2 regions of the Rossellomorea sp. NRS-1567 genome follow, and region 2 is predicted to be linked to the other one. Evidence: a T-box and tRNA genes for the amino acid it is inferred to sense, from the RefSeq annotation. Region 2 holds a T-box; the other holds one or more tRNA genes.

Region 1 (15,611 bases), on a different contig from region 2:
GCTAGTTTTCCATTGGAAATTTTCCAGGAGTTCATTTGCCTCTAATGAAATGGAAATGGCCAGATCCTTTTCATTGTGATTGGCATCCCAGTTTCGTTCATCCCTGAATTCAATGATTTTTTCATACAGTTGTTTCATCTTGTCTCTCCCATTTGCCTATCATCTTACCACTTCTTTACTATACCACGGGTGGCACAAAGATTGAGACAGGAAAAACCGACTTTCTTGTGCTTAAGCATCCAGTCTTTCAATGATTGTTGCATTTGCCATCCCATGGCCTTCACACATCGTTTGAAGGCCGTATCTTCCTCCAGAACGCTCCAGCTCATGCATCATGCTTACCATGATGCGTGCCCCGCTGGCGCCTAATGGATGCCCCAGGGCAATCGCCCCCCCGTTTGGATTCAGTCTGGAAGGGTCGGCTCCTATCTCTTTTAACCAGGCAAGGGCAACAGGTGCGAATGCTTCATTCACTTCGAAAATATCAATTTCCGACAATGACAATCCTGCTTTCTCCAGGACTTTCTTCGTTGCAGGTATAGGTCCGGTTAACATGAGGGTAGGATCAGACCCGACCACCACGCGGGTATGAACCTTGAATTTTGCCTTCAACCCTAATTCTTCAGCCTTCTCACGAGTCATTAAAAGAAGTGCGGCAGCCCCATCACTAATTTGACTTGCATTACCTGCATGAATGATCCCATCTTCTTTAAATGCAGGTTTTAAATTTGAAAGCACATCCATCGACGTTTCCTTTCTTGGTCCTTCGTCTTTAGAAAACGGAAATACAGTTCCATCCGGAAGGTTAACCGTCACCTCATAAATTTCCCGGTCGAAATAACCAGCCTCTTGAGCTTTTAACGCCTTTTGATGACTGGAATACGCGAACTGATCAAGATCTTCACGACTTAATCCGTACTCTTCAGCAATCCGTTCTGCAGATAAACCCTGGTGGATGATTTCGTGTTGACCCCTAAGCTTTTCACTAAATGGAGCACCCTGATAGTTTGAACCGATTGGCGTTCTTGACATATTCTCCACCCCGCCAGCGATCACGATATCCATGTCGCCGGAAAGAATGGCTTGTGACGCAAAGTGGACAGCCTGCTGGCTCGAGCCGCATTGTCGGTCGATTGTCGTACCAGGTACTTCGATTGGAAAACCGGCAATCAATGCAGCCACCCTGGCAATATCACCAGCCTGCTCACCTGATTGAGTAACACAGCCTAATATGACATCATCGATAAGCCCAGGGTCAATCCCGGCTCTCTCCACTAACCCTTTCAGCACTTCCCCTGCTAAATCATCTGGCCTCATATCTTTCAACGAACCCTTTCGTCTGCCAACCGCAGATCGTATTCCTTCAACGATAACAACCTCTCTCATCCTGCTCTTCCTTTCTATAATCCAAGATTCTTCGCTATGATCACTTTCATGATCTCATTTGTCCCTGCATATATACTGGCAACAGGAATATCCCTGTATCTTCTCGCAATTTGATACTCTTCCATGTAGCCGTATCCACCATGAAGCTGCATGCATTCAGTGGCGATTTGCCTTGCCATTTCAGTCAATTTATATTTGGCCATGGAAACCTTCGTCACGACATCTTTCCCATCTATATGTTCGGCGATCAAACCATCGAGGAATACCCTGCCCATCTCAATATCCGTCGCCATTTCCGCCATCTTAAATTGTGTATTCTGAAATTCACCAATCGCCCTTCCGAACGCTTGACGGCTTTTCACATAATCCATCGTAAGAGAAAACATTTCTTCTGAAGCAGTCTGAGCAGCAATCGCCACGATAAGACGTTCTTGCTGGAGCTTATTCATCAGATATTGAAATCCTTTGCCCTCTTCACCAATCAAATTATCTTTCGGCACCTTGCAATCCTCAAAGATCAGCTCGGCTGTATCCTGACAGTGCAAACCAACTTTATCAAGCTTCCTTCCCCTGGAGAATCCGGGTGCATCCCTTTCGATGGCCAACAAACTGATCCCTTTGTGAGGCGGGCTGATGGTCGTATCTGTTTTACATGCAACAATCACTAAATCACCTTGAATCCCATTTGTGATGAAGGTCTTTTGACCATTCACAACATAGTGGTCCCCCTCAAGCTTAGCCGTCGTTTTAATCCCGGCTAAATCAGATCCTGTACCAGGCTCCGTCATGGCAATGGCCGTAATCATTTTTCCACTCGTGCATGCGGGAAGCCACTTTTTTTTCTGTTCCTCACTTCCATACTCCGATATATAAGGGACTACAATGTCACTGTGCAATCCTATCCCGATTAAACCAGAGCCTACCCGTTCCAATTCTTCATTGATAATCACGGAAAATCCCCAATCCACCCCGCTCCCACCGTACACTTCGTCAAGATCCGGACAAAGAAACCCCTGCTCTCCCATCTTCGTCCAAAAGGCCCTTGGAACCATCCTGTTTTTCTCCCATTCATCATAAAAAGGATAAGCCTCTTTTTGTAAAAATTTCCGAAGTGCCTGCCTGAATATGCTATGATCCTCCGTTAAATAATGATGTTTCATACGTACTCACCCTCCTAACAAAGTGTTGTATTTTTATTAAGCGCTTTCATTTTACGGATAATGAATGAACATGCATTCATTTATTGAGCAAACACTTTCATAAGCTTCAACCACTTACTTAGGTTGCATTCTAATCGCACCGTCTAGCCGGATCGTTTCACCGTTCAGCATTGGATTCTCGAGTATACTCTTCACTAATTGAGCATATTCAGATGGATGACCGAGCCTTGGTGGAAAGGGTACCATCTTCCCAAGTGAATTTCTTGCTTCTTCAGGAAGTGTGTCAAACATCGGGGTATGAAATAATCCCGGAGCAATGGTCATGACTCTTATACCATCCCTTGCAAGCTCCCTGGCAATCGGAAGAGTCATCCCGACCACTCCACCTTTAGATGCACTATAAGCAGCCTGACCGATCTGCCCATCAAATGCAGCAACAGAAGCAGTATTGACGATGACCCCTCTTTCTCCGTGGTCATTTGGTGTATTACCCATCATCTTTTCTGCAGCCAAGCGTATCACATTGAACGTACCAATTAAGTTAATCTCAATTACCTTGGAAAATCGATCGAGAGAGTGAATCCCATTTCTTCCTACCACTTTCCCTGGTGGAGCAATCCCTGCACAATTCACTACTGTATTAAAACCGCCAAAAGCCTGTATCGATCCCTCCAAGGCTTCTAACACCTGATTTTCCTTTGTAACGTCTGTTTTATAAAAGCCAATGGAATCTCCATACTCCTCTTTCAAGGAAGCTGCTCTCTCTTCATTGAGATCCAATATAAACGCCTTACCGCCTTCATCAATAATCCTTCTTACTGTAGCTTCACCCAGCCCGGATGCACCACCTGTCACTACGGCGACTATTTCTTTCATTTTCACGATAAAGTCCTCCACTCATGTAAAGCATATATGTTAATTTTAGCGTTGTATGGAGAAAAAAGATACAATATTTTTATAATTCTGTCTACTCAAAATTCCCTTCCCTTACTTACCAAGGATAACGAAGCATCACTTGTTAAGAATATGAATGTAAGAATCATTTACAAACAGGAGGAAACAAAGATGACAAATAAAAATGATAATCGTGAACGAAAAAACAAATACCCAAACAACAAAAAAAGCGATACTGAATTCTCGAAAGAACTCAATATTCGCAGTGAAGTGACGAAGAAAGATTTAGGAAAATAAATTATACACTATGTGAAGGTTCCTTTTTATAGCGACCGTTTCAATTCGGATATATTGGAAAGACGCCCATTAATTTTCTCATTTATCCCCGGTTACTTAAATATCTCCATAAAAAAAAACAGACTCACGAATGAGTCTGTTTTTGGAGTTGTAAAGTTAGATTATGCTTTACGTACGTTAGCTGCTTGTGGTCCACGAGCACCTTGTTCAACGTCGAAAGATACTTCTTGACCTTCGTCAAGAGATTTGAAACCTTCACCTTGGATCGCTGAGAAGTGTACGAATACGTCGTCTCCACCTTCTACTTCGATGAATCCGAAACCTTTTTCTGCGTTAAACCATTTTACTTTACCATTTTCCATGTTTGTTGCCTCCTAAAGTGCTTTACACACAATGTATTACTATTCTTGCGATATCAGGTGAAAAATCAAATCTTGTTCTTCCCTCGTATACCGGACAAAAATAATTCTTCTATAGAATAACAGGAATAAAACAAATAAGCAAGTTCTTCAAGGAGAAGTTTTGAAAGTCAGACCTCTGACAAAACCTAACCCCCAACAAATGGTCTCTTGATATGACTAATGATTATTACCTTAACGCCCGTTAAAGCGCTACCATTATATTTATCAAGATTTATCACTAATGGGACTCTAAAATGAAGGGTAAACTGTGGTATAATGAGAGAATATGAAAGGGAGTGCCCAATGAAATCCACAAAAAATCGTTTTAGTAATGGCGCAATGGTTACGATAAAGGAAACTGGCGAAACAGTGACAGTATTGAAATGGCAATACGTAAAAAATATGAAGCGATTCTCATATATCGTAAAAGAACATCCTGGCACATTTTATTTTGAGGAAGAATTAGAAGTCAACTAAAAAGAAGTGATCATATATAATATGATCTTGGCAAGGACTCTTACGTGAATTCCCATAGAGTCCTTTTTACTTTTAATGGCAAGACGGCGCTGACCGTTTAGAATAATTTATAAAGATTGATCTACATAAAAAGAAGAAAGCCTGCATCTTTTAAATAAGATGCAGGCTTTCTTTATGTATGACCTGTGAGGGATTCGAACCCACGACCCCTTCCCTGTCAAGGAAGTGCTCTCCCACTGAGCTAACAAGTCGCAATGGGGAAGGTATATATTAAATTATAATCATGATGAGAAAAAAGTCAATCATTTTTTGTTCTATACATTCCCCATCTGGGAATTCATGCATAAAAGAACATTCGTTCGCATATACTGTGGGTACACTTCCAGGAGAGGAGCTCACAAATGAATACGGTATTACAGCGCTCATTCATGGACCAACGCACCATTGAAATCATCTATATGAATCCTGAGTCCATATGTACGAAAAGAAAAATCATCGTAAAAAAAATCGACGGGGATATTATTCTCGCCTATTGCTTATTACGAAAAGAGTTCCGCAGATTCAGACTAAATGATATTTTGGCCGCCTATCCTCTTCTTCCTGATAAGGAACGAACCATATCCTAGTTGGAAACTAAAACACGTGAGGCCGACCTGATAAAGGGTCAGCCTCACGCATTTTTGTTTATGCTGTTGCTTTTTTGGGTGTTTTGTCTTCTCTTTTAATGAAGAATTGTAACGCGAGCATAATAGCAAATAATACTAAACCAATGATGTCTGTGCTTCCCTCCGGGTAGATCAGCAATAAACCGGCAGCAACACAAAGGAATCGTTCAATCACAAACACTCTTCTGTACCAATACCCGATCATCCCTGCCCCTATGGCCATCATTCCGGTTATTGCCGTAAAGACAACCCATAATAGTCTCGGAATGGTTGTATCAATCATCAGCAACTCAGGAGACAGGACGAACATATACGGAATAATAAAGGCGGCAATCGCTAATTTAGCAGAATTGACCCCTGTCCGTATCGGCTCTCCCCCCGACACCCCGGCGGCGGCAAATGCTGCAAGAGCCACCGGTGGCGTAATGTCTGCAATGATACCAAAGTAAAAGACAAATAAGTGAGCCGCTAACTCAGGTGCACCTAACAGGATGATCGCAGGTGCCGCGATTGTGGACGTAATTACATAGTTGGCCGTTGTAGGTGATCCCATCCCTAATACAATCGATGCTATCATCGTAAATACCAGGGTCAGGATTAATTTACCTTCTGATGAATTTGTTAGATCGGCAGCAAGGTCAACTAAACCATTCGCAAGCGTCAGCCCTAATCCCGTTTTCGTCACTACGCCGACAATCATCCCGGCAGCCGCAGTTGCTACAGCTACGGAAAGCGCAGTACGTGCACCGTCTACGAGTGCGTCGACAGCATCTTTAAAGCCAATCCTTGTCTCTTTTCGAATCGCGCTAATCACGATCGTAGCAACAATTGACCAAAGGGCTGCACGCATAACACTCATACCGCTGACTAATAAAATAATGACCGTAAGAATCGGCATTAATAAGTAAATTTTCTTTAAAACTTCTTTGCGATTAGGCATTTCTTCTTCTGAAAGACCGCGAAGACCGATTCGCTTCGCTTCAAAATGAGTCATAATCCAAATTCCTGTAAAATACAAAAGAGCTGGAATGGTGGCAGCCTTTGCGATATCCCAGTAAGAGATTCCACCTATGAATTCAACCATTAAGAATGCTGCAGCTCCCATGATTGGCGGCATTAACTGACCACCCGTTGAGGCTGCTGCCTCTACTCCACCTGCAAACTCTTTACGATAGCCGAGCTTTTTCATCATTGGAATCGTAAAGGAACCAGATGTTACAACGTTCGCAACGGAACTCCCGCTGATCGTTCCTTGCAGGGCACTCGAGAAAATTGCAACCTTAGCAGGACCACCAGTGCGTTTACCAGCAATGGCCACAGCTAAATCATTGAAATATTGCCCTACGCCTGTTTTAACGAGGAATGCCCCGAATAATAAGAATAGGAAGATGAAGGTTGCTGAAACATATAGTGGTGTTCCAAGAATCCCTTCACTTGTAAAGAACATCGTCTTAACAATATCGTCCCAATCATATCCCCTGTGTGCAAGGAACCCAGGCATCAATCGACCATAATACATATAGAGAATGAAAGCAGAGGCGATAATCGTAATGGGTAAACCGACTGCACGACGGGTTGCCTCCAATACTAAGATCATCGCAGCAAAACCAACATAAAAATCAAGTGATGTCATGATGCCGACTCTGCTCACAATATCATCTTGCATAATCGGCCAGTATGCACCTATTCCTACAGATATGACAGAGAGGATGACGTCATACCATGCCACTTTATCTTTTCGCAGATTCTTTTTCCTGGCAGGAAACAGAAGAAAGACAAGTGACAAAGCAAACCCTAAATGAATGGATAACAATAATTGTCTAGGGATAAATTGAAAGATTGATGCGACTAATTGAAATAATGAAAATGCTAATAGACCATAGAAGATCACCCATTTAAACAGTCCATGGTGCAGCTTTCTCGTTGATGATTCAGGATCATATTTTTCTAATAATTCTTGTTGTTGTTCAGAGGTTAATGATTCGAATTCTTTATCTTTTCCCAACAACGGTCACTCCTTTCCACTGATCATATAGTGTTTGTTTCTTTAAATGCATCCGAACGACAGACCCTTTATCGAAATAGTCAGCTAAAGGATAGTCTTTACCATCCAATACGAGACGATGATTGGCTACCACTTGTCCGATGCGAATATCAATGTATGGAAACACTTTATTCATATTTGAAATCAAGTATTTTCCTTCTTCTGTCATCTCGAAGGTTTCATTTCCTTCTGCATTTGCAGGCATACCAATTGCAGTATCCTCATAAAGCAGCTTTGTTTGTTGAATTTGATTTGTAGATTGGCGATAAAACTCTTCTACTTCTGAGAGATGAATAGAATGAGTGTAACGAACCGAAAATGTATGATCTTCAGGAAGTGCGAAAAGGACTGGATCACCCTCAGTACTCCTCGGTTCAATTACCAGATATGTTTGAAAGGGAATAAAGATGATGTATAAAAGAACAAGAATAATGAGAGTTGTTCCTATGAATGAAATTTTCTTCATAACAAAGTCCCCACCATTCCATTTATTACTGCTGTACTTACCATTTTTTTTAGCCTATACCAAAACAAAAGAATAGACCGTTTTACGCGGCCTATCCCTTCGTCCATCTGATGGTGTGGATCTATTCCATTGAAACGCCTTTTTCATCAAAGTATTTCTTCGCACCAGGATGTAATTCAATCCCCATACCCTTTAGTCCATCTTCAGCCTTGATTAACTCACCTTTGGCATGAGTGATTGCATCTGTATTTTCAAAAATGGCTTTTGTAACATCATAGATTACATCTTCGGAAATATCAGCATTTGTTACTAACATTGCACGAACCGCAACAGTTGTAACTGCCTCATCGACTTTACTATACGTGCCTGAAGGAATTTCATCTTCAGAGTAGTATGGATATTTCTCGATCAGCTCACTGATTTTACCGGATTCAACCGGTACGATTGTGATATCTTGCGTTGCAGCCAATCCTTCAACCGCTCCTGTAGGAGTACCTGAAGTAATGAACGCCGCATCGATTGTACCATCCTGGATACCAGTAGTTGAATCATCGAATGATAGATTACGTGCTTCTAAATCCTCTAACGTAATTCCGTGAACCTCAAGGATTTGTTTCGCGTTCAGTAAAGTTCCAGATCCGGCTTCACCGACAGAAACAACTTTACCTTTCAGATCTTCAACGGACTTGATACCAGAATCCTTTGTTGTAACGATTTGAATCGTTTCAGGATATAGAGTGGCAATTCCTCTTGCGTTTTCTACTTTATTATCGCTGAACATTTCAGTTCCTTCCGATGCATAAGATGCGATATCGGTTTGTGTAAAAGCGATTTCAGTTTTACCATCTTTAATGGCCGCCATATTTTCAGCAGATGCCCCTGAAGTAGAAGCCGATGATTTGATTCCTGTTTCATCTTGAATGATCTTAGCGAATGTTCCGCCTAACGGGTAATATGTACCCCCTGTTCCACCTGTAGCAATCCCAATGAAGTCAACCTCTTTGTTACCTTCACCCTCAGATGATCCTCCACCTGATCCTCCGCCACATGCAGCAAGAATGACAGATAGAACTAGAAGTAGTGCAGTACCTAGAAATAAACTGCGTTTTTTCATATTCTAATTCCCCCTATATAATTTTATACTTTAACGAAATAATTGTAACACAGTCTGTAACAATCTTGTCAAATCAAATACATAAAATTTTAACAATTTTTATAAAAAACCCATTCTACAGCCATTACACTCTTAATGAAATCTATAGTACGGCTTGTTCTTGCCATGTCAATTATCTTACAAATGTATATTGAATGTATAAAGCGTTCAAATTTCTCCCCTCCATTTTCTACCCCAACGCATGTTTGTCTGTCCACAGTAAAAAGGACTGGAGAGGAATTATTCCTCTCCAGTCCTTCTGTTATATATCAGGAAGTAATCTAGCCTATTAATTCCTCATCCTCGAATTTCATCTTATCTTCTTCTGAAATATTTTCTTCACGGTCCCGTAGGCTATGTGCAATTCTCGAAGAAGCATTTGCCGCAATACTTGCCACGATATCATCTAAAAAGGTATGTACACCCTTCCCGTTCTTTGTATCCAGGTCACGGATGATACCGATTTTATTCTTATCAAGATGACCAAAAGTGGTAACAGCAATACTCCCATATCCTAATGCTGCACCTAGAGCAATGGTCTCGTCTACTCCAAACAACCCTTCATCTGATTCTACAATGGATTGAAGTGGTTCGGAAAGCTTCTTCTCTTCAGCAAGCTGATCCAGTTCTACCCCTACAAGTATCGCATGCTGAATCTCTCTTTTTAATAATACTTTCTTCACACTGTCGATACAATCTTCCATATTTAACTCATGATTATATGGATACTGCATTTCATAGACGATTTCAGCAATATCTTCTATAGATACTCCTCTATCTTTCAGCCTCTGTAGTGCAGCTTTCGTTACATCCCTTGAATGTACAGGTTTATTCAATGTAATACCCCTTTCTGAACAGTACATTAACTCACCTGAATTATACCATTCTTTTGAATTTTCGTATTGCAATCCGCTTTAGAGAATTATCGAAGAGAATATGATACAATCTTTCTGTAAACGTTAACACTTATTATAGGAGGATATCGTCATGACAACCGCAAGAGGAACTGTAACCGAATTAAACCTCTTTAGTAAAGAACTAAATGAAGAGATTAAGATGCTCGTATATTTGCCAGCTACTTTTTCTCCCCTCTATAAATATTCACTACTGATCACCCAGGATGGTAAGGACTATTTCCAGCTTGGAAGAATCCCTCGTCTGGCTGATGAACTTCTCGGAAATAAGGAAATAGAAAACATGATTATCGTGGGAGTCCCATATAAAGATGTTGAAGACCGGAGAAGAAAATACCATCCACACGGTGAAGAAAATGATGCTTACATTCGCTTTTTAGCACATGAATTGGTCCCGTATCTGGACGAGCATTACCCAACTTATCATATGGGAATGGGACGTGCCCTCGTTGGTGATTCATTAGGAGCGACTGTCTCATTGATGACTGCATTAAAATACCCAAATACCTTTGGCAAGGTTCTCCTGCAGTCACCTTTCGTCAACGAGAAAGTGTTGGAAGCCGTAGAAAACTTCTCACAACCTCCATTGTTAAGCATTTACCATATCATTGGTAAACAGGAAACAGAGGTGAAAACGACGGACGGCAAAGTAAAAGACTTCTTAAAGCCAAACCGTAAGCTCCACGAGACATTCGATCAAAAAGGATTCTCTTCCTTTTACGATGAATTCGACGGAGATCATACGTGGAAACATTGGCAACCCGATTTGAGACGTGCTTTGAAGATGATGTTTAACTAAACCCCGACCAGGCAAGGGACCACCCTTGCCTCTCTTTAAATGAATGCAGGGAGCTGCAGGTATCACTTGATAAAAGGAGAACCTATCCGTTCGCCCTATATTAAATTTTTGAAAAATTTGCTATACTATACATAATACAAAGATAGTTATATAGAGGAGGATTGAAGAAAATGAATTATGGTATAGTCATTTTCCCATCGAAAAAACTGCAAGATATCGCAAACTCTTATAGGAAACGTTATGATCCTCATTATGCATTGGTTCCACCACACTTGACATTAAAGAATGTCTTTAGTGCAGATGATGATCAAATCAAGGATATAGCTGATAAATTAAATGTTATTTCAAAGAAATACGATCCCTTCAATTTAAAAGTGTACAAAGTAAGTTCTTTTCAGCCTGTGAACAATGTAATCTATTTCAAGGTGAACTCCACTCCTGAACTGCAAGGGTTACACGATGACATGCATAATCAAAACTTCATGGGTGACGAACCTGAATTCGCATTCGTTCCTCACATTACTGTCGCTCAAAAGCTTTCGAATGATGAGCACTCGGATATTTTTGGATCCCTTCGTATGCTGGGAATCGATCATGAAGAAACCATTGACCGATTCCACTTGTTGTATCAATTGGAAAACGGCTCTTGGACAGTTTACGAAACCTTCCGTTTAGGAAAGGAAGAGTAAGAGTTGAAGGTCGAAGTTGCAAAAACAGAAGATCAGATCCAAGAGGTATTCAACATAAGAAAGACAGTGTTTGTGGAAGAACAAAAGGTTCCTCTTGAAGAAGAAATCGATGAATTCGAAAACGATTCCACTCACTTTGTCCTTTACGACCAAACACACGCTGTAGGTGCAGGCCGTTTCCGAATTCTAGATGGACTTGGGAAAGTTGAAAGAATATGCGTCTTAGAATCCGTCAGGGGAAAAGGAGCTGGGCGTGAAATCATGCTTGCCATTGAAAAATATGCGAAGCAGGAGCACTTATCCCAATTAAAATTAAATGCCCAAACATATGCCATCCCTTTTTATGAAGGCTTAGGTTATAAAGTTACATCTGATGAATTCCTGGACGCAGGAATCCCTCATAAAACAATGAAGAAGGATATCTAAAAGGAACAAGCAATGAAGCTGATCAGCTTCATTGCTTGTTCCTTTTTTGCTTTATCAATTCCCATATAAAGAAGTATATTACAATATCAACTCGTCGATAATGGGGAAGTGTATGGGAAGGGGGATCCTTATGGGAATCACATCGATTGCCATCGAGTTAATCGTAGGATATTTTGCTTTATTGATCCTTACAAAAATTCTTGGTAAAACTCAAATCACTCAAATATCTGCCTTTGACTTCATTTCAGCATTAATTCTTGGTGAACTTGTAGGAAACTCCCTCTATGATGGAAAGACCACTGTGCTTCCGATTCTTGCTGCCATTTTTATCTGGGGGAGTTTGATCTTTTTTACAGAGTATTTCACCCAGAAATCCCGACGGTTTCGTCATATGCTGGAGGGTACGCCTGCCTTGATCATCAATAAAGGGAAGATCAGCTTCCATGAGCTGAAGAAAAATCACTTAGATCTGAATCAACTGCAGCATCTACTTCGTGCTAAAGATATTTTCTCAGTAAGGGAATGTGAATATGCCCTTTTGGAGTCTGACGGTACGCTGAGTGTCATTCGAAAACCGCTTTATGAAATCGTACAGCGCCAAGACCTTAATATACCGGCAAAAAATGCTTCCCTCCCACTTTCTTTAATTGTGGATGGAGAAATCGTTTACGATAATTTAAAGCTGGCCGAACAAAGGGAGGATTGGCTTTTAAGCGAAATAAAAAAACAAGGCTTCCTCTCCTCCAAGGACGTTTTGTATGCTGAATGGGAAGAAGGAGAAAGCCTTTTAGTACAAGGTTATTAATGAGGCTTAATGATAAGTTCATTGTTTCTAATTGTGAATGATAGGAGTTTCTTTCGTTCGAGACTGGTAAGGTATGCGGTTACCGATGTTCTGAACAAAAGCCACTGTCCAACATTTGATACAGTTATTTTATGTACATTCAAATACTCTTTTATGATCTTTTCAAAAGTAAAGCCTACTTCACTATCATTTACAAGTGTTAGAAGAGATTTCATACGTTCTTCATGAAGATCGATATTCTCGTGAACCGTATTAACAAAGTTTTCTTCATAATCCCCGTGTCCCGGAATCGCTCCTTTGCATGGAATGTGAAGGAGTTTTTCTAATGAATCCAGCGTTTGATCCGCATCAATGATAAACGGAATGACATGCTTTTCCAACGTATCCCTTCCAAAATAACTGTCCGCTGCATATAAAACATCTTCAATAAGCAACCCCACCTGACCATATGAATGACCCGGTAAGTCAATTGCTTCAAAAGTGAAAGGACCAATGCTATTTACACCAATCTTTAACTCATCATCAATGACCACTGATTGTCCTTCAAGAAACTTATTTCTCAAATCATTAATGGGATTAGCCCCATTAAATAGATAAATCGGTTCCAGGATTGAATTCTCCATGATCGCTTTTTCAAGTTTTGGAGCAACCAATGGAGTCCCATGTTTTTTCTTCAGGAAGTGAGCTCCTCCAAAATGATCGGCGTGGGCGTGGGTGATGACACAAAAATCCAATGGCAGTCCTTCATTGGATAAAATTTTGATCACTTTCTTCATGGAAGAATCATCCAAACCACTGTCAATCAGAAGACCCTTTCCTTCTTTGATGCAGTAGCCAATGGTAACACTCCCGGTAAATGCATAGCAATGCTCGGCAAGGTTTTGTAGTTTCAAGTGATTACCTCCAAATATGTCAGGGGCCCGATATGGGCAGTTAATGTAAAAAATGCCATCAGGAATGCTCCTTTTGGGATTTTTTAAAGTGCCTAAAAAACGCCCCTCAAAATTCTCTATACATATTCGTTAAAGTGCTTTCCTTTTCCTGTTAGCTGGGCTAATAATGTTGTTGGGATGGAAGGTTTAGAGAGTGATTCGTATGAAGTTTTGCGTTGTTTTGATTGAAGTACATGATAGGACGATTCTGCTTCTTCAGTATGTCCTTGAGTTTTATTTTTCATGGGTTTTACAGGTTGTACGGGGAGAAAGGTAAACGGATGTTTTTCAACTTTTAATTCTCGTTCCTGATACTGTTTATACTGATGATGAGGAATTGGAGCAATGTATCCCATTTTCATTACCTCCTTGGTAGTAGTTACCCATATAGGGTGGTACATTAAACTTTTTATAGGCTTTATCGATTCTAGGGTCTGTACAGATATTGTTGAAATATGTATCATGCCTGGATGAATAATCTGACCAGTCCTACACCTTGGTCAAAAAATAAATAGGAGAATTAACATAAAATACGTGTTGGCACGCACCTTTATGTCCATTCTCCTTCATTTTATTTATAACTTTTATTTCTTCCCCTTGTTTAACATATTGGAGATGGTTCCAAAGTCTAATTGCTTCCCATCGTTCACAATCGACTGCACAATCTTATTTTCCATTTCCTTGTTTACGGGTTTATTGGCAATTTTAGATACGCGCTTAATGACGCTTCTAACGGTTGCTTCATCTTTGAAGTTTGCGTTTTGTAATGAGTTCGCAAGCTCTAACACTTCGTTCATGTTTACGCCTGTCTTCTTCTCTAAATTCTTAAAAAAGTTATTATTCATTTCCTTCACGCCTCCTTTGAACTATAAGCATCATATGTTAAAAACCCAGGAGCGTGATTATGAATTTCCCAAATAAAACAAAAAGACAAAATCTCTCAAATGAGGATTCTGCCTTTTGTACCCCTTTCTAACAGAAGCTAGCTCCAACGATAATCAAGAGAATGAAAAGCACAACAATCAATACAAATGTTGAGCCATAACCGCCGCCGCCATATCCACAGCCACCGTATCCATATCCATACATATAATTTCACCTCTCTTTTACCTTTAGTCTCTTATAACATATGTATAGAGAGAACAATACGTATGGGCTTTTGGAGAATTTATTGTGTGTTTGTCCAATTGTACAGGTCGAAGGTCAGGTTTCCTTCGCAGTCCAGTTGGGCAAGGAAAATGGATTCAACTTGCAATTGTCTTTTGGCTAGCTCTTTTTGTAACCAGGGCAGGGGAAATCCTACTTCTTGCAGGGCCGCTTCATCTATTTCCCCATCTGAAATGACTGCCTGTGGGGGGGTGGACTTTTGTGAGATTTTATATACATCTTCTCGAACAAGCGGTCTTTTTTCTCTTTTGAGCAAGACACTTAGATCTCCGTTGGTATCCAGTGACGCGAATTCCACATCTGCAGCTCTGAACACGTCCTTCTTTCTCAATTGTTCCAGCAGTTCATCAACGGAATACTTTTCTTTCTTTAAAGCCTTCTCATCAATATTTCCATCCTTTATGAAAACAGTCGGTTTCCCCTCAGCAAATCGCCTGAATCGAACGCTCTTAAGAGAAAGAAAGGAGAAAATGAGCGGAAAGGTAAACCATAAAAAGATGCTCATCAGCCCTTCAATTAAAGGAAGACCCAGGTCCATTGATAGTGTCCCTGCAATGCTCCCAACCGTGATTCCTGTAATGTACTCAAAAAAAGACAATTTAGATAACTGCTTCTTCCCAAGTAACTTGGTTATGGCAAATAAGGAAAGTAAGATAAATATACTGCGTAACGCCACCTCTAAATATTCAGGCATCGATTTTCACCTCTATCATCCTTTTGGTTTGAAAAGGAGTGCCCCAATGAAACCGAATATGATTGCCGATGAGATCCCTGAGCTTGTCACTTCAAACATCCCGGTCAGGACTCCCACTATACCATGTTCCTGTGATTCCTGCATGGCTCCATTGACCAGGGCGTTACCGAAACTTGTTATGGGAATGGTTGCTCCTGCACCGGCAAAATCAATGAGAGGTTCATACAATCCAAATCCTGAAA
Region 2 (15,611 bases):
TCATTTCCTTCTTCTATTTCTTTTTTAGCTTCGTTATCTTCGTATTCACCGGCATTTTCTATGAACCACTCACTTTCATCATCATCGACCTTTTTCGGCTCAGTTTCAACGGCAGGGTATCCCTCTATGATATCGACAGCTTGTAATGGTTCATCTTGTTTTATAGAACCATCTGTTTCAAAATCTTCTTCTGCCACGTCTACTTCGATTTCATAAAGTTCCTCCAATTCAATTGGAGCTATTTCTTCTTCAACCGGAACGGAATTCACAGTTTCCTCAATCAAATCGAATTTTTCTTCCTCAGCTTCAGTTTCATCCTTTTTATTATGTAAATTACCCTTTAATCCCTTATGTTCATGGACTATTTGCATAGGTTCTTCTTCCAAATCCACCTCAGTGCCGGTAGCCAGGACTAAAAGACCACTGAATCGTTGTTCAATCACATAAGAAGAAAGACCTAGCAAAACCATTAACATGATTCCAATCATCCAAATTGGATACTGGGTTGATGCGACTAATCCAAGGAGCGTTAAACCGAATGCAATACCGGCAATTAGTAGTTTCCCTTTTACGCTGATGCCTATCGGAATAAAATATAAAATAGGTAGCAATAGAATAAGTGCAAGTAATGAAAATAGGTAGATCATCTTACATTCATCTCCTTCCTATGATATATTTCTTATAAATCAGACTTTTTTTAACAAGTTTCGACTACTAGATATTGTATAATAAAGTTAGGTATTTTGAAAGCGGGTGTTGGGTTGAAACTTATAAAAATATTTAAAAATAATAGAGGCTTCACTTTAATTGAACTTTTGGTTTCAATTACAATCCTGGGAATCGTCCTTTTAAGTTTCATGAATTTCTTCCTTCAATCCAGTACATATACGAATGGCAATCAAAAGAAGACAGTGGGAGTAAATGTAGCCAGAAATGTCTTAATGTTTATGGAAAAACAAAACTTCCTTGAGATCAGGGACTACTTCTATGAAGTGAATATAGGAAGTAAAGATCCGACAGATGAATTTTATAAATTATTCATTTGCGGGGATGAATATCATACCTTCTCTAACTTCTCTACTGAATCAGAAATGATTGATTCCTGTCCGGACAAGAAAAATATAAATATAAACGGGTTAGAATATGAGACTGAGATTTATTCCGGAGAAGTCACGAACCCTGATGAATTAGATTACTATATTCCCATTACAATCGAAGTTAGGTGGAATATCAATGATAGAGAATACAGTACGACTGTGGATGGAAAAGTTAAAAGCGAAGATATCCGATAATAGAGGCATTACCCTGGTTGAGTTACTACTTACCCTATCCATATCGGCTATCCTGTTACCCGTTACATACGGGGCAATGATTACCGGCTATAAGGTTTATGAGAAAGTTTCGATCGATGCACAATTGAGGGAAGACGCAGATTATGTTTCTGCAATGGTAATGAAGAATCTTTATTCATACCCTTTCGATACAATTGAAGAATGCGTGCCATCCTCTTCTACTTGTGTAAAGTTTATAAACAGCAGTGAACTATCTGTAGCGCCCTATTCAGGAAAATCCTTCTATCAGGTAGAGGAAGAAGAGATTGTGAATGATGAACAAATCTTGCAACTAGTTCAAGTTGGGGAGAAAAAACAATGGAGCTTTGACGGGGCAATATTAACTACACCTTCTGACTTTTCGGGATCCATCATCACTTCCACCTGCACTTCTAAACCTTGCAATGAAGCGATCATACAGCTATCGTACAAAGTTTCACATCCTAATTTCGATAAAACCCTTAATTTAGAGAGCAGCATCGGATTTTAGAAGGGAGAAAACAGCTTGTTAACCAATCAAAGAGGAAATGCCTTACTTACCGTTTTAATTACATCTCTTGTTATGGTGACAATCGGTATGGCTATCATAAGTTCGACGATAGGTGGAGCTAAACGAACTGAAGTCAGAGAGACCGACATTGACATTACATATGAAGGGCTAAAGGCAGCAGAAGAAATTTCATCCAAGCTTGTCTATCAATTGCAGCCCACAAGGGAGTTAGAAATCAGTACATTGACACCAGCGAATATAAATTCGAAAGTAGCAGCCTTTTTTCAATCTTCCATTCTTCCATCCTATCAGTCTATCGATAGAATAAAGTGTGTCACCATCATTGATGTGAGTGGGACCAGTGCAATGAACCTACTGGGTGACCACTGTACGAAATCCAACACTCCTGATTTCAAAACCTTTGAGCTGGACTATCTTGGCACCAATCTTACGAGAGTGTATGAAATCCTGATTCAAACAAAAAACCCTTCTTCTGAACAAGGGAAAGTGGAAAAGACCGTTCGAAAAAGGGTCATTTTATCGCCCGTCCCAAGTTTCCTTAAGTATACTCTAGGCTCAAGGGAACAACTTCAATTGAATGGATCTCCACATCTGGTCGGTAACATTTATGCTAACTCTTTAGGCATAAGCGAAGAGGCCAACTACCAACTTTCTAATAAACAGGATAAAACATACCCAGCACCATTCCCGTCCGTTATCGGGGACTTGTATACAAGCTACAACAAAGCGAATTATGAACATATGAAAAGTCTGATAACTTCAAATCAGTTTTATCCGCTAATAGAACCTCCCAAAGTAAAACAGGATAGTCAATTTACTGATATTTCATTTAATCAAACGTACGAAGAAGAGGTTAGCAAGGTATTAGAATCTCTTGATCTACCAATGAGAAATAACATTTCCCAAACAAATTTAATGAGTTCAATCAGAACTGCTTTTCCTTCAAATTCCTTCTCTCCTGCCCTTGTTGAAGATGGGATTTTGGATGAAAACTCCCAAGGGAAGGTTAAAGTGAGTGGAAACATTACTATTAGAGGGCTACAGTATTCAGGGGTGGACCTGCTTGTAGATGGTGATGTGAATATTATCTCAAGTTCTCCAATGAATATCGGGAATATCATTTCGACTGGGAATGTGACGATTTCTAATTTAGATAGAGAAATGACCATTGATAATATCGTGGCAGCAGGAAGAGTATCCATAGAGGCAAATTCACCCGTAATGCTCCTGGAGAATATAGTTAGTTTTGATCATATCTCTTTTCAATCACAAAATTCCACTTCCGTCATATCGGGAAATGTATTTTCAGGGAGGAATTTAACCATACTGGGTGATGCCAATGATCCATCCGGTGAGAATGATGAAATCAAGTTTGATTCCGTCATTTACGCAAGGGGAAAAACAAGTATTTCTAACTTGAATATAACCGGCAAAGAGAGTGAAGACGGCACAAATAATACTGGAGAATTAATTTTACTCTCTAAAGGAGAGTTACTATTAACAAGAATGAATGAATTTCAGTATTATGCTCAGGAGAAGGAAAAAAATGAATTACGTTTGTTGCCCGATCCAGCTGAGGGCATAAAGCCGTTACAAGCTTTTTTCTACACGGATAGTGACGCTACCCTTTATGGAGTTGGTTCATTATTTTATGTTAACGGAGGTGTCTTTTCAAAAGGAAACCTTACAGTGAATGCTGTTCGTGGGGACGTAGACAATATCGATGACGCAAATCAGATCTCCCCCTCAAATCAGCAAGAGAAACTGTCAAGATTCATCGTAAACTATAACAAAGATGTCCTTCTTTCAAAGCTGGATACTTTACCAAAGGTTGAAGCCCTCTCATTAATCAGTGATGAGATAATAGTTGAATGAAAAAAGGGAGGTCCATTATCAAGGACCTCCCTTTATATCACCATCTTCCATCGATATCCCCATCTCCGGTCTCCGGGTTTTCAGTTTCATCTTCTCCTGCAACGACTTCGAAAATCGCAATCGCCTTTATATCAGGATCTTCTTCAGAAGTAACCGTTATCGTCGTTACCCCTGTATTTTTAGGTATAACCTTCCAAACTCCATTTTCTTGAACGATGTCCACAACATCGTTACCTGTGTCGACAACGTTCTCTATGTTTTTATTGGTTGCATTTTCAGGATTGAATACTAAATGAGAGTGTATATCTAATGCGTTACCTTCCAGCAATAAAGTGTACTTCGATTTTGTAAAGTCCATGCTTTCCAGATTTACAATCCTTGACTTAACAATGACCCGGATCATTTTTTTGTATTTCCCATTCTTGGTTTCAACTTCCACTAGATCCTCGCCGGGAGATAATCCTGTCATTCGGTTCTCTTTGGTGGAATTGACTTGACTGTATGAGGAGTTAATCATTCCATCATCACCTTGTAGAACCCTCACATTATAATTATTGTTCGGTTTTCCAAACGGGAAGATATCGATATTGAATGACTGGGTTTCTCCAACATATAATTCAATTAATGAAGGTACACGTATTAATTCGTCACTCTCGATCCAAATGGTACTTTCAATAATGTAATCCTCTATTGCAAAACCGCCAACGGCTTTTACCCGGATTTCATTCTTCCCGAAACGATCAATGATTTTCGTATCTTCCAATTCAATTTCTGTCCATTCACCGTTTGTTTCTTCTTCATTAAGAAGTTGATAGTGGTAAGAAACATTTCCTCCAGGAATACCGTTAGAGAGATAGAATTCCACTTCATTCGAGACAGAAGAACCATCATCTAAAATATTTTCTGTGAGTGGGTCTTTTACTATTAATTCAGGAACGAATGGTAAAACAGCGGTTGCTCCATTTTTGTAGGTAACAGTAAGCTGTGTGGGTTCACTCTCCAATGATTTTACAGGCATAATCGGGTATCGACTATCCACTCCAGCTTCCAGTGTTGCTACAACACTTTCCGTTTGCCCCTGTATTTTAACCTTCTTGATCGTACCGTTTGAATAACCATCAAATGCAAATTCTCTTCCATTTTGCAATTGACGTGTTCTTACTTTCGCGCTGATTTCGTTATTATTCGGGCTCAGATTACTGCTCACTTTGTTCCCATATCGTGAATCGATATAATAGACTTTCGCTTGTGGCATTTTCACATTATTAATGGCCCAGACGGCGTTCATCGTTACAGGTATCTCAAGTGCAGGTTTAGTAAACGCACCGTTTTCAAAGCTCATCTTTTGTTTAACCTTGATTATGGCAACTTGTTGTCCATTGATATTCTGGATTGTTACATCAGGGCTTTCTTTAACGCTGATACCCTCTGGTAAGGGCTGGTATATAGTAATCTCACTTAAATCACCTTTTGCTTTCGGATTTACCAACCCGCCAAACTCCAGTTTGAACTGTCCTGTGAAAGTATTTGTTTCTTTTCCATCCTCAACAATTAAATTGAACAGGTCTTGATTGATTTTATTTAAGTCTACCCTTCCTGTGACCGATGCAGGTGCATCATCTTTCACTTCAATCGTCACAGACTTTTTATCACTTGATCTCCATTCTGTTTCTTCTGCCGTTTTATACTGTACTTTCAAATCCTTAAACGTATAGGATCCCTTATTGGAGAATTCCACCGGAAGCGATACTGTAATAGGAGTTGGTACCCCCTGCCCTACTTCGTATACTGTGGAAAATGGCAAATAAACTTTATTATTCATCACTTTGTATTGATTTTGGTCTACTGTCACATTTTCCGGCAACTGTACGACAATTTCGCCATCCAATTTGACTGAATTCAATTTGTTGGCTAATTTTTCGAATGCATCGGAAACGCTCCCTTCACTGGCTTTGATGAAGCTACCCGACGTTTGCTGTGCCAGCATTTCGAGATAACGATCGTCCAGATCTCCTTCTCCATAACCAAGGGTATGCATGGTGATTTTATCGTTGTAGATTTCCTTGGATACTTCAAGGCCTTTTTGTTTGATAAGAGCTTGAACGTACTGGCTGTACTTCTCTAATTCATCCATTATATACCAACCTGAATTCATGGACTTCCCGTTGATAGAAAAATCATTAACATATAAATAATTCACATCGCGATTTTCGATAGAAGCTATTCTATGAAGCCATTTATCATAGTAGTAATTATATCTATCTTGATAATCGAACTTCACTAGCTGTTCCTCTTCAATAAATTCGTATTTATTACAAGATTTATTTTTACAGTCTTTGTAACCTACTTTTTCAATCGACGTCGCAATCATCGGTTGTCCATCGGTTAAGAAGACAATGTACTTTTCATTCTTGGAATCTTTCAGCATATTCTTCGCTGCACGCAAGGGGTCTGTATAATTGGTGCCTCCATAAGCGGTGGTATGTAACATGGAAGTTTTAATGGCATCGAGGTCATTACTTAATGGAAGTATCGTTTCTATATCTGAAGAAAACGTAATAAGAGAGAATCGATCATTACTTTGTTTGTTTTTCTCAAAGAATTGTACGGCATTGGTCAGCCCATCCTTTGCATTTTGCATTTTATCCCTGGTGCTATTCATCGACCCTGACTTATCAAAGACAAAAACGACGTCTATAGGAGGTCGATTCGTTTCTTTCACCTCTCCTATTGGATTGATATGAAAGTCTAATGATGCTTTGGCATTACCATCCACCGGTTTAACAATTACTTCTTGGGACGGGGTAACATTGAAGTCTACTCTTAAATCTGAAGTTCCCTTGGCATAGGTGTATGTCGAATTAAAAATAAATGCCAGAAAAAGGATGAAAAGTAATAGCAGTGGAATCTTTCCCTGATTTCTCATAATATCCCTCATTTGGTTATCCTATAATGCTTTTATTATATCAATCTTCAAACTATTATAATAGGACTTAATACTCAAAATAAAGAAAAAAGATGTCTATTGTCGAATAGACACCCTTTTAACTATTTCACATACTGAGCCACCCGATTCCGCCCTGCCTGCTTTGCACCCGTATAAAGCGCGCGGTCCGCATGGCGGATGAGTGCCAGGGTATCTTCTGCATCTTCAGGTGCGGTTGAAACTCCGATGCTTGCGGTGATCCGGACCATCATCTGTTTGTTGGATTCATCGAGGCTATCATGGATGGTGAAGGGTTTGTTGGCTATCTCACCCCTGACATGCTCTGCCAGGATGAGAGCTTCATCCCGTTTTGTATCAGGAAGAAGGATGACAAACTCCTCCCCTCCATACCTGGCAACCGTTCCCCTGGTATCAATAAGGGTACGAAGGCGGTCTGCTAGTTCAATCAGGATTTCGTTACCGCTCTGGTGACCATAGTTATCGTTAATGACCTTGAAATGATCAAGGTCGAGCATGATGAGGGATAGACTTTTCCTTTTCCCGACATCGAGATGACTGAATTCCAGGGACAGGAGATCTTCAAAATAGCGGTAATTGTAAAGTCCTGTCAGGGCACATCTCTCACTGTTTTTCTTCGTTCGTTCATGATGTCTTGCATTGGCGATGGCCACCCCGAAATAGGAGCATAAAATATCGACGATCATCAATTGATATTTTTCATAGGCTTTCTTTTTGGAAGAAGCCAATAGAAGGATCCCCCGTACCTTTTGACTTCTTACAATGGGTACGCACAGAACGCTTTCCACTCCATCAGGCATGTACCCTTCAGCGATCCCGGTCCATTCTGATCGTGAAGTATAGAGGACGGACTTCCCTGTTTCCCATACTACACCGCTGATCCCCTGGCTTTTCTTTAATGGACACAGGTTATTGGACTTCATTTCTCCATTTTCAACCCGTCTTAACAGGACAAGTTCTTCTTCCTTGCAATCAAGGATATAGGCATATTCAACCGGCAAGGTCTCAATGATCTTCTCGATGAATATATCAAGCACTTCATTCACTTTAAGGCTTTCCGTTAACTGGTGACCGATTTCACCCGCTTTTTGAAGGTATTCATTGATCTTTTCAGAAGAGTTATACATCTTCAAGATGATCGATAAGCTCACAAAAGGGATACCAATCAATAAAGAAGCGAAGGCTCCCAGTTCAAACGTTAAATAATAGAGAGATAAAGAAAGTGGGAACATGATCATGTTTGCCGTAAAATCCCATACAAAGTCCTTGCTGTAAAAGCGAACATCACTATTCACCAGATAGTGTTGATAGAGCAGAAGCAGTATCTGGTTGACCATGATCGATACGATTTGATAACTCAATATAGGAAGGATTAATTGACTGATATCTCTTAAACCGACTTCTCCACCGAATAAAAAATAGACCAGACCGCTGACTAATGAAACGATATAGAACATGACAGAATTCAAGGGGATTCTATGCCAATCATTTTTGGTCAATTGAAGCCGTATGAGTAATGGAATAATAGAGAACTGCATGAGGATGATCTCAACAAATAAACCATACTTTATAAACCCTACTAGGGTAACCCACTGGATGAAGAAGATGGTCGCACCATTTATCACAATGGGCATAAGCGGGATAAAAGTAGCGAAAGCCACCAATGTTAATAGCTCTAACTCATTTCCTGCAATATTCTCAGGAGGATAGTATTGATAGGTCATATACAAACCAGCAGGTACAACGGCCAGCCAGGTCAGCAATATGTACAGCTTCTTTTTTACTGATAACGTCATATCTATCCCCCATAGGTCCACAATTAATTTAATATAGTTCGATCATACTATACTAGTTAAATAGTCACAAGTTTAAGAATATTTTATCAAAGCATTCCAATAAAGTCACTTACTTTTTTCTGTAATTTTCCAGGTGGTCCAGCAGATATGGTTTAACCTCGGATAAAAAGTAAAGTGAACCTGTTATTAACAGGATATCTTCTTCTTTCATGCCTTGTACTTTTTCAGGAAGGTAGTCTCTCCATTGGTGAACTTTCATCTTATCGGGATGGGAAGATAGTTTATAAAGCTCTTCAACTGACGCCACTCGGGGAAAATCAAAGGTCGTGAATCCAATTGCCTCCACCGCTTCTTCCAATGTCGTGATCATCGGTTTTAATTCTTTGTCGTGTAGTGCCGAAAAAAGAACCGTTACCCTTTTATTGATAAAGCGATCGTTTATGGTTTTCACCAAGGCTTGTACCCCTTCAGGATTATGGGCCCCGTCAATATAAATCCCGGGATTGTATGATAAAGCTTCCATTCTTCCTGGCCATGATGCCTTCTTTAGTCCCGCTTTAATATGGGGACTTGCTATTTTATGCTTTTCACTAAGGAGCTCTATCACTTTAATGGCAATTGCTGCATTATTGATTTGGTGTGCACCGATCATGGAAAGCTCATATGTTTCATTTTGAACAGGAGACGTGTATTGGAATCTCTCCCCTTTTTCGAGTAAGGCTTGACGTTCCACCGAAAAATCCACGCCAAGTTCAAACACATCACTACCCATTTCTAGCGCTTTCTTTCTTATCACTTCAGCTGCTTCTTTCTGGTGAACCCCTGATATGACAGGAACGGAACGTTTGATGATCCCGGCTTTTTCAAAGGCTATGTCTTCTAATCTGCTTCCCAGAAATTGCATATGATCCAAACCGATGCTCGTTATGACTGAAACCATCGGTGTGATGACATTCGTCGAATCAAGTCTTCCTCCAAGCCCTACCTCATAAAGGACGAGATCGACAGGATGCATTTCGGCAAAGTAATAAAAGCTCATGGCTGTTATGACTTCGAATTCAGAGGGTGTTCCCCATTCAGAAAGCTCCATGCTTTCGGCAATGGGCTTAATTTTTTCCACGAGAAGAGTTAAATCTTCATCAGAAACAGGTTCTCCATTGATGCTGATCCTCTCATTAAACCGTTCAAAATATGGTGAAGTAAAGGTGCCTACTGAATACCCTGATTCCTGTAATATATTTCTCAAATACGTTACAGTGGATCCCTTTCCGTTTGTTCCCCCGATATGAACGGTTTGGAGCTTTTCATGAGGATTCCCAAGCTTCTCTAACAAGTACTGCATTCTCTCCAGACCCGGCTTGATTCCAAGTCTGAGTCTTGAGTGTATCCATCCAACGGCCTTTTCATAGGTTAACAATTTCAATCACTCCCCTTAAGGTTTCATTAGAAAGAGGGCTCAGGTCGGGGCAGATTGCCGGAGAGAAAACCTTCTTGCATCCCCTCAACCTTAACAATCAGACCCGATTCTAAAGCCCTCTTCTTATCCTCTGTTCAAAAGATTATAGTGATTTAAGCTCTTCGATTCTTGCTTTCACCGTCGCTTGTTTCTCTAAATAATCTTTTTCTTTTGCTTTTTCCTCATCTACTACATTTTGAGGCGCCTTGCTCACAAATTTTTCGTTGTTTAATTTGCCTTGAACCCGGGAAACTTCTTTCGTCCATTTCTCCAGTTCTTTTTGAAGACGGGCAATTTCTTCTTCGATGTTGATTAATCCTTCTAATGGAAGGAATAAGTCTACACCTGTTACAACCGCTGTCATCGCTTTATCCGGTGTAACTAAATCTGTACCCATTTCCAGCTTCTCTGGATTACAGAATTTTTCAATATATGCTTTGTTCTTGTCGATGATCGTTAAGGTATGTGCATCTTTTGCCTTCAGCATCAAGTTGATTTGCTTGCTCATCGGAGTGTTTACCTCTGCACGGACATTACGTACCGCACGAATGATATCAACGAGCAGCTTCATCTCTTCTGCTGCCCCTTGGTCTGTCAATTCATCTTGAACCGTCGGCCATGCAGCTACCGTAATGGATTCGCCTTGATGCGGCAAGTTCTGCCATATTTCCTCGGTAATAAACGGCATGAATGGGTGTAGTAGTCTCATTGTGTTGTCGAGTACATAGGCCAGAATCGAACGGGTCGTTTTCTTAGCAGCTTCGTCCTCGCCATATAGAGGCAATTTCGCCATCTCGATATACCAATCACAGAAGTCATCCCAGATGAAGTTGTAAAGAACGCGTCCCACTTCACCAAATTCATAACGATCGGCTAATCGTGTCACGGTTTCGATCGTTTCATTTAAACGGGTAAGGATCCATTTATCCGCAACGGATTTTTCACCTGATAAATCGATCTCGTCGTATGTCATACCATCCATATTCATTAAGGCGAAACGGGATGCATTCCAAATCTTATTCGCAAAGTTCCAAACAGATTCTACTTTCTCAAAGGAGAAACGTAAATCCTGCCCCGGTGAGCTGCCTGTAGATAGGAAGTAGCGAAGTGAATCGGCACCATACTTTTCGATGACATCCATCGGATCTACACCATTACCTAATGACTTACTCATCTTGCGACCATCTGCATCCCGAACCAGTCCATGAATCAGTACGTCTTTAAATGGACGTTCTCCTGTGAACTCCAGTCCTTGGAAGATCATGCGCGATACCCAGAAACCGATGATATCGTAGCCGGTCACGAGTGTATTCGTTGGATAATATCGTTTAAAGTCTTCTGCATCCAGATCAGGCCAGCCCATTGTTGAAAACGGCCATAGAGCTGAACTGAACCATGTATCCAGTACATCCTCTTCCTGGGTCCAGTTCTCAATGTCTTCCGGTGCTTCGTTGTTTACATAGATTTCGCCTGTTTCTTTATGATACCAGGCCGGGATGCGATGTCCCCACCAAAGCTGACGGGAAATACACCAGTCACGCGTGTTTTCCATCCAGCGCAGGTAAGACGTTTCAAAGCGATCAGGTACAAAGTTGACCTTGTTCTCATCCTGCTGAAGTTTAACCGCTTCCTCTGCCAGAGGATCCATCTTAACGAACCACTGAGTCGAAAGATAAGGCTCAACCACCGCTCCACTTCTTTCGGAGTGACCGACTGAGTGCATATGCTCTTCAATCTTGAACAGAACTCCTGCTTCTTGAAGGTCCTTCACGATTTCCTTACGACATTGGAAACGATCCATGCCTTGGTATTTATCCGCCTTGTTATTCATCGTCCCGTCTTCGTTCATGACTAGAACACGTTCTAAATTGTGACGGTTTCCGATTTCGAAATCATTCGGGTCATGGGCAGGTGTGATTTTCACTGCACCTGAACCGAATTCCATATCAACGTAGTCATCACCTACAATCGGAATTTCACGTCCAACGATAGGAAGGGTAACGGTTTTGCCGATTAAATGCTTGTAGCGATCATCTTCCGGGTGAACCGCAACGGCCGTATCTCCAAGCATCGTTTCCGGACGGGTTGTGGCAATTTCAATGAGACCACTTCCATCTGCCAGCGGATATTTCATATGATAGAATGCACCTTGTACATCCTGATGAATGACCTCAATGTCTGAAAGGGCCGTTTTCGTTGCCGGATCCCAGTTGATGATGTATTCACCACGGTAGATTAAGTCTTTGTTATAAAGGTCGATAAATACCTTTTGTACCGCTTCCGATAAGCCCTCGTCCAGCGTGAAACGCTCACGGCTATAATCCAGGCCTAATCCAACCTTAGACCATTGCTGACGGATATGTTCGGCATATTCTTCTTTCCACTTCCACGTTTCTTCTACGAACTTTTCACGGCCTAAGTCATAGCGTGAAATCCCTTGATTGCGAAGTTTTTCATCCACTTTCGCCTGTGTCGCAATCCCTGCATGGTCCATACCCGGAAGCCATAATACATCATAACCCTGCATACGCTTCATTCTTGTCAGGATATCTTGCAGGGTCGTGTCCCAAGCATGACCAAGATGAAGTTTCCCCGTTACGTTCGGAGGAGGAATGACGATTGTGTACGGCTCCTTCTCCTTATCGTTTTTGGCTTCGAAATATTTACCTTCCAGCCACCATTTGTATCTGCCTTGCTCAATGGCATTTGGATCATATTTTGTTGGCATGGATAATTGCTGATCTTGAGTTTCCATTTGTTTTCCTCCTATATTAGTGCTGAATTCATACACTTTTCTAAAAAAAATAAAAAAATCCCCCGTCCTATGAAAAGGACGAAGGATTCCATTCGCGGTACCACCTTTTTTCTCAGGAGAAATAAGCCTCCTGAACTCTCGACGATTATAACGGCTTTTAACCGGCTTCTACTACTGAATTTCATAGAAACAGCTCTTCAGGCGACCTTCCATTGTCTTAACGTAGAAAATCTCTCAGCTAACGATTTTCCTCTCTGAAAGTAAGGATCAATGTACTCTTCCTGTTCATTGCTTTTCAGTTATTATTTATTTACTCATTATAGTATAGGAAAAGATAAACTTTCGTCAATCATTATCGGCAATTTCATCGAAAAATATTCATTTCGCCTATACATAGGCACCATTTAATTCTGTATTCATAAGATAAAGTAGTGAATACACCCAGGAAAGTGAGTGGACGAATATGAAAAAAATCAATCAATATACCATGCAGAAATGGATGGGAAACGCCCGGTTAATATGTAAACAATTCATCATACCTTTTACAATCTTTCAAGGGGTCCGGACCATTTTGCTTCCAACCACTTTTGATGTCCTTCTTTTAACTCTTTTTATCGGTATAGGCCTTGCCATTTATTTCGATTGGATTTAATGGACTGACGAAAGGTGGACTTCGCCAGTCCTTTTTTTATTCTGCCTCGGCCGCCTGCTCCTGCTTCTTTTTTTCCATTTCATCTAAACGCATGACCACGTATTCCGTGTTTTTCAGAAGCCAGTAATGACGTTGCAGCTTCTTAAGAGATTTCCGTTCATTCCGCTTATCCTTCGGTGTATGAAAATATTTTTCCACCACGGCGATGACTGAGCTTGGGTAAGCTAAATAACTCATGAACAGGAGCCGCTCTTCATTACGCACGGTAAAATGCTGAAAATACGTGGTGAGCCACTCGATGCATTCCTCATAATACTTAGGATAGGTTTTCAAAGTTCTGGACAAAAACGGCAGCAGGTCATGGAAGGGTGAGGCCATCTTTGAGTTCTCAAAGTTATGAAAATACCCCAAGCCTCTTTCGTCGAATAAAAAATGCTCCGTCGATACCTTACCATGTGTAATGACGGTTCTGACCTTCTCAAGCTCCTTCGTTTCCTCATACCATTCATCCAGCATTTTCCGTGAAAATTTCAGTGCTTGGGAAGCGTCCTTATAGTACATGCAATAATGGAATTGAAAAGGAGACATATACGTTGTCCTTTCACATGCTTCCACATACTCATCGAGAAACTGCTGTTCTTTATCCCACCTGGAAGTCAGCTGCTCGTAATGAGATTCTCTCTCTTCTTTATCAATCTTTACTTCCTGAGAGGAGAGAGTATGAAGTCTTGCCAATTCCCGGAACATTTTCTGATGCTTTTCAAATTGATCTTCCCTTTCCAGGTTCAATAGCCAGGGCATGACATAGTATAATTGCCCATCATTCCACACCGCATAGCGCCCATCCAATGTCGGATAGATCGGAACAATCCGGTTATAGCCCCTTTGAAACAACATTTGTACATTCCTGACAAAATCCACTCCAGTTTGGGCGGGGAGCTGCTTCACGGCAAGCGTCCCTTTATTGGAGAATACTTTGGAAATCTTCCCGTAATTCTCAACAAAATGGGGTTCGACACCATAAGGTTGTAAGACAGGCTTTAATCCCTCCAGCGTTTGTACCATACCTCTCACCTTCTAAGATTACTTTTCTAAAAAAAACGGACTAACTCCAATGAATTTGGTGTCAGCCCCGTAGTTCCTTCTATATTGCAATTGCGCTCTTCTCAGATGGGAGCGACTTTGCTCTATTCCTTTAACCCTTGAAGACATACTCGCTTTTCGGGATATATAGAACCTGCCCTACATAGACGTCTTGATTGGCTTCAAGTTGATTGACCCTCAATAGCTGAGGAATGGTTAGATCATACTTTTCTGCGATATAATCCAGGGTTTCTCCTTCTTGAACAATGCATACCCTCAATGTTGCACCCTTTTCCTCTTCTTTTCTCGCAAAGAAATCGGTAAGGGAAATGGTCTCATATTTCTTTTTACCTTTAGTCTTTTTCTTATCATCCTGCTCTTCTCCGCTTTCTTCCATTTCTGCTTCTACTGCGGAAGATGAAGAGGACTCTTCTTCCTCCTCCTGCTGTTTGTATTTAGGAGGCGGCGTGTAGGCCGCCTTTGGTTGTGCCGGCTGTTCTTCTGATGACTCGCTCAGGTCATGCTGGGGCAATTCAAACACGTTTTCTTTTCGGAAATAATTTTCCTCATAGGTATGAGCAGGATGAGCATCGTATTGAATCTGTACGGGGATCTCATCGTCCTCTTCAGCTGGCGGTGTCCGTCCTTCCAGATTAAAGGGCTGGTACTCATCGTCTTCAGAGTCCTCTTCTTCATCCTCCTCTTCAACGTTCGCCGTTAATTCTTCGACATCGTAGTTCTCATATTCGTATACTTCTTCTCTTTCTTCTTGCTCTTCTTCTGTCTCTACTTCCTCCTCCGCTGTATCCTCTTCTACTTCGGCAACTGCACTCGAACGGTACAGCGGCTCGTAATCTTCCTCTCTGCTAAATTCAGCTTCAAGGGGAGTATGCGTCTGCTGTTCTCCATAAATCCCTGTAATCGTTAAATCGGCATTCAATTTTAGACAAGCATTCTCGGGAACCATGTAGTCGAATGACTCAACGAACACGTCGATATCGCCCAGATTGGCAATTCTGTTTTTCGGAATCGTCACATCGACCGGGAAACGGTGGACAAATTCATACTCACCTTTTTCCCTTTTTTCAACTATTTGAACAAATTTACCACCAGCTTCAAACTGATCCTCTTCTTCGTCTCTCGGTGAGGTAGGTAAATATTCACCGGAAAGATCAAGGCTCCCCCTG

What was found. A T-box is a leader RNA that pairs with one kind of tRNA and senses whether it is charged. The one in region 2 lies ahead of ACIFOD_RS01640 (valine--tRNA ligase), so its partner is inferred to be a tRNA-Val.
Region 1: it encodes a tRNA-Val, which carries the amino acid that the T-box ahead of ACIFOD_RS01640 (valine--tRNA ligase) is inferred to sense. The anticodon was not compared.

Annotation. Positions count from the first base shown of each region.
Region 1 covers NZ_JBITPL010000002.1:173,680-189,290, forward strand. Annotated here, with positions in the region: gene ACIFOD_RS02515 (nucleotide pyrophosphohydrolase) at 1-138, opposite strand, end outside; gene ACIFOD_RS02520 (thiolase family protein) at 232-1,386, opposite strand; gene ACIFOD_RS02525 (acyl-CoA dehydrogenase family protein) at 1,401-2,546, opposite strand; gene ACIFOD_RS02530 (3-hydroxyacyl-CoA dehydrogenase) at 2,661-3,428, opposite strand; gene ACIFOD_RS02535 (hypothetical protein) at 3,612-3,737, shown strand; gene ACIFOD_RS02540 (cold-shock protein) at 3,899-4,099, opposite strand; gene ACIFOD_RS02545 (hypothetical protein) at 4,442-4,615, shown strand; tRNA gene ACIFOD_RS02550 (tRNA-Val) at 4,795-4,866, opposite strand; gene ACIFOD_RS02555 (hypothetical protein) at 5,017-5,241, shown strand; gene ACIFOD_RS02560 (TRAP transporter permease) at 5,300-7,285, opposite strand; gene ACIFOD_RS02565 (DUF1850 domain-containing protein) at 7,272-7,790, opposite strand; gene ACIFOD_RS02570 (TAXI family TRAP transporter solute-binding subunit) at 7,912-8,904, opposite strand; gene ACIFOD_RS02575 (phosphatidylglycerophosphatase A family protein) at 9,225-9,806, opposite strand; gene ACIFOD_RS02580 (alpha/beta hydrolase) at 9,931-10,656, shown strand; gene ACIFOD_RS02585 (YjcG family protein) at 10,827-11,345, shown strand; gene ACIFOD_RS02590 (GNAT family N-acetyltransferase) at 11,349-11,771, shown strand; gene ACIFOD_RS02595 (DUF421 domain-containing protein) at 11,902-12,576, shown strand; gene ACIFOD_RS02600 (MBL fold metallo-hydrolase) at 12,573-13,469, opposite strand; gene ACIFOD_RS02605 (hypothetical protein) at 13,586-13,864, opposite strand; gene ACIFOD_RS02610 (stage VI sporulation protein F) at 14,093-14,353, opposite strand; gene ACIFOD_RS02615 (YjcZ family sporulation protein) at 14,481-14,597, opposite strand; gene ACIFOD_RS02620 (DUF421 domain-containing protein) at 14,677-15,369, opposite strand; gene spoVAE (stage V sporulation protein AE) at 15,385-15,611, opposite strand, start outside.
Region 2 covers NZ_JBITPL010000001.1:308,951-324,561, forward strand. Annotated here, with positions in the region: gene ACIFOD_RS01605 (hypothetical protein) at 1-647, opposite strand, end outside; gene ACIFOD_RS01610 (type IV pilus modification PilV family protein) at 762-1,292, shown strand; gene ACIFOD_RS01615 (PilW family protein) at 1,234-1,821, shown strand; gene ACIFOD_RS01620 (polymer-forming cytoskeletal protein) at 1,837-3,717, shown strand; gene ACIFOD_RS01625 (vWA domain-containing protein) at 3,755-6,643, opposite strand; gene ACIFOD_RS01630 (sensor domain-containing diguanylate cyclase) at 6,766-8,478, opposite strand; gene ACIFOD_RS01635 (bifunctional folylpolyglutamate synthase/dihydrofolate synthase) at 8,588-9,895, opposite strand; gene ACIFOD_RS01640 (valine--tRNA ligase) at 10,038-12,689, opposite strand; T-box leader at 12,761-12,987, opposite strand; gene ACIFOD_RS01645 (hypothetical protein) at 13,177-13,341, shown strand; gene ysxE (spore coat protein YsxE) at 13,378-14,406, opposite strand; gene spoVID (stage VI sporulation protein D) at 14,537-15,611, opposite strand, start outside.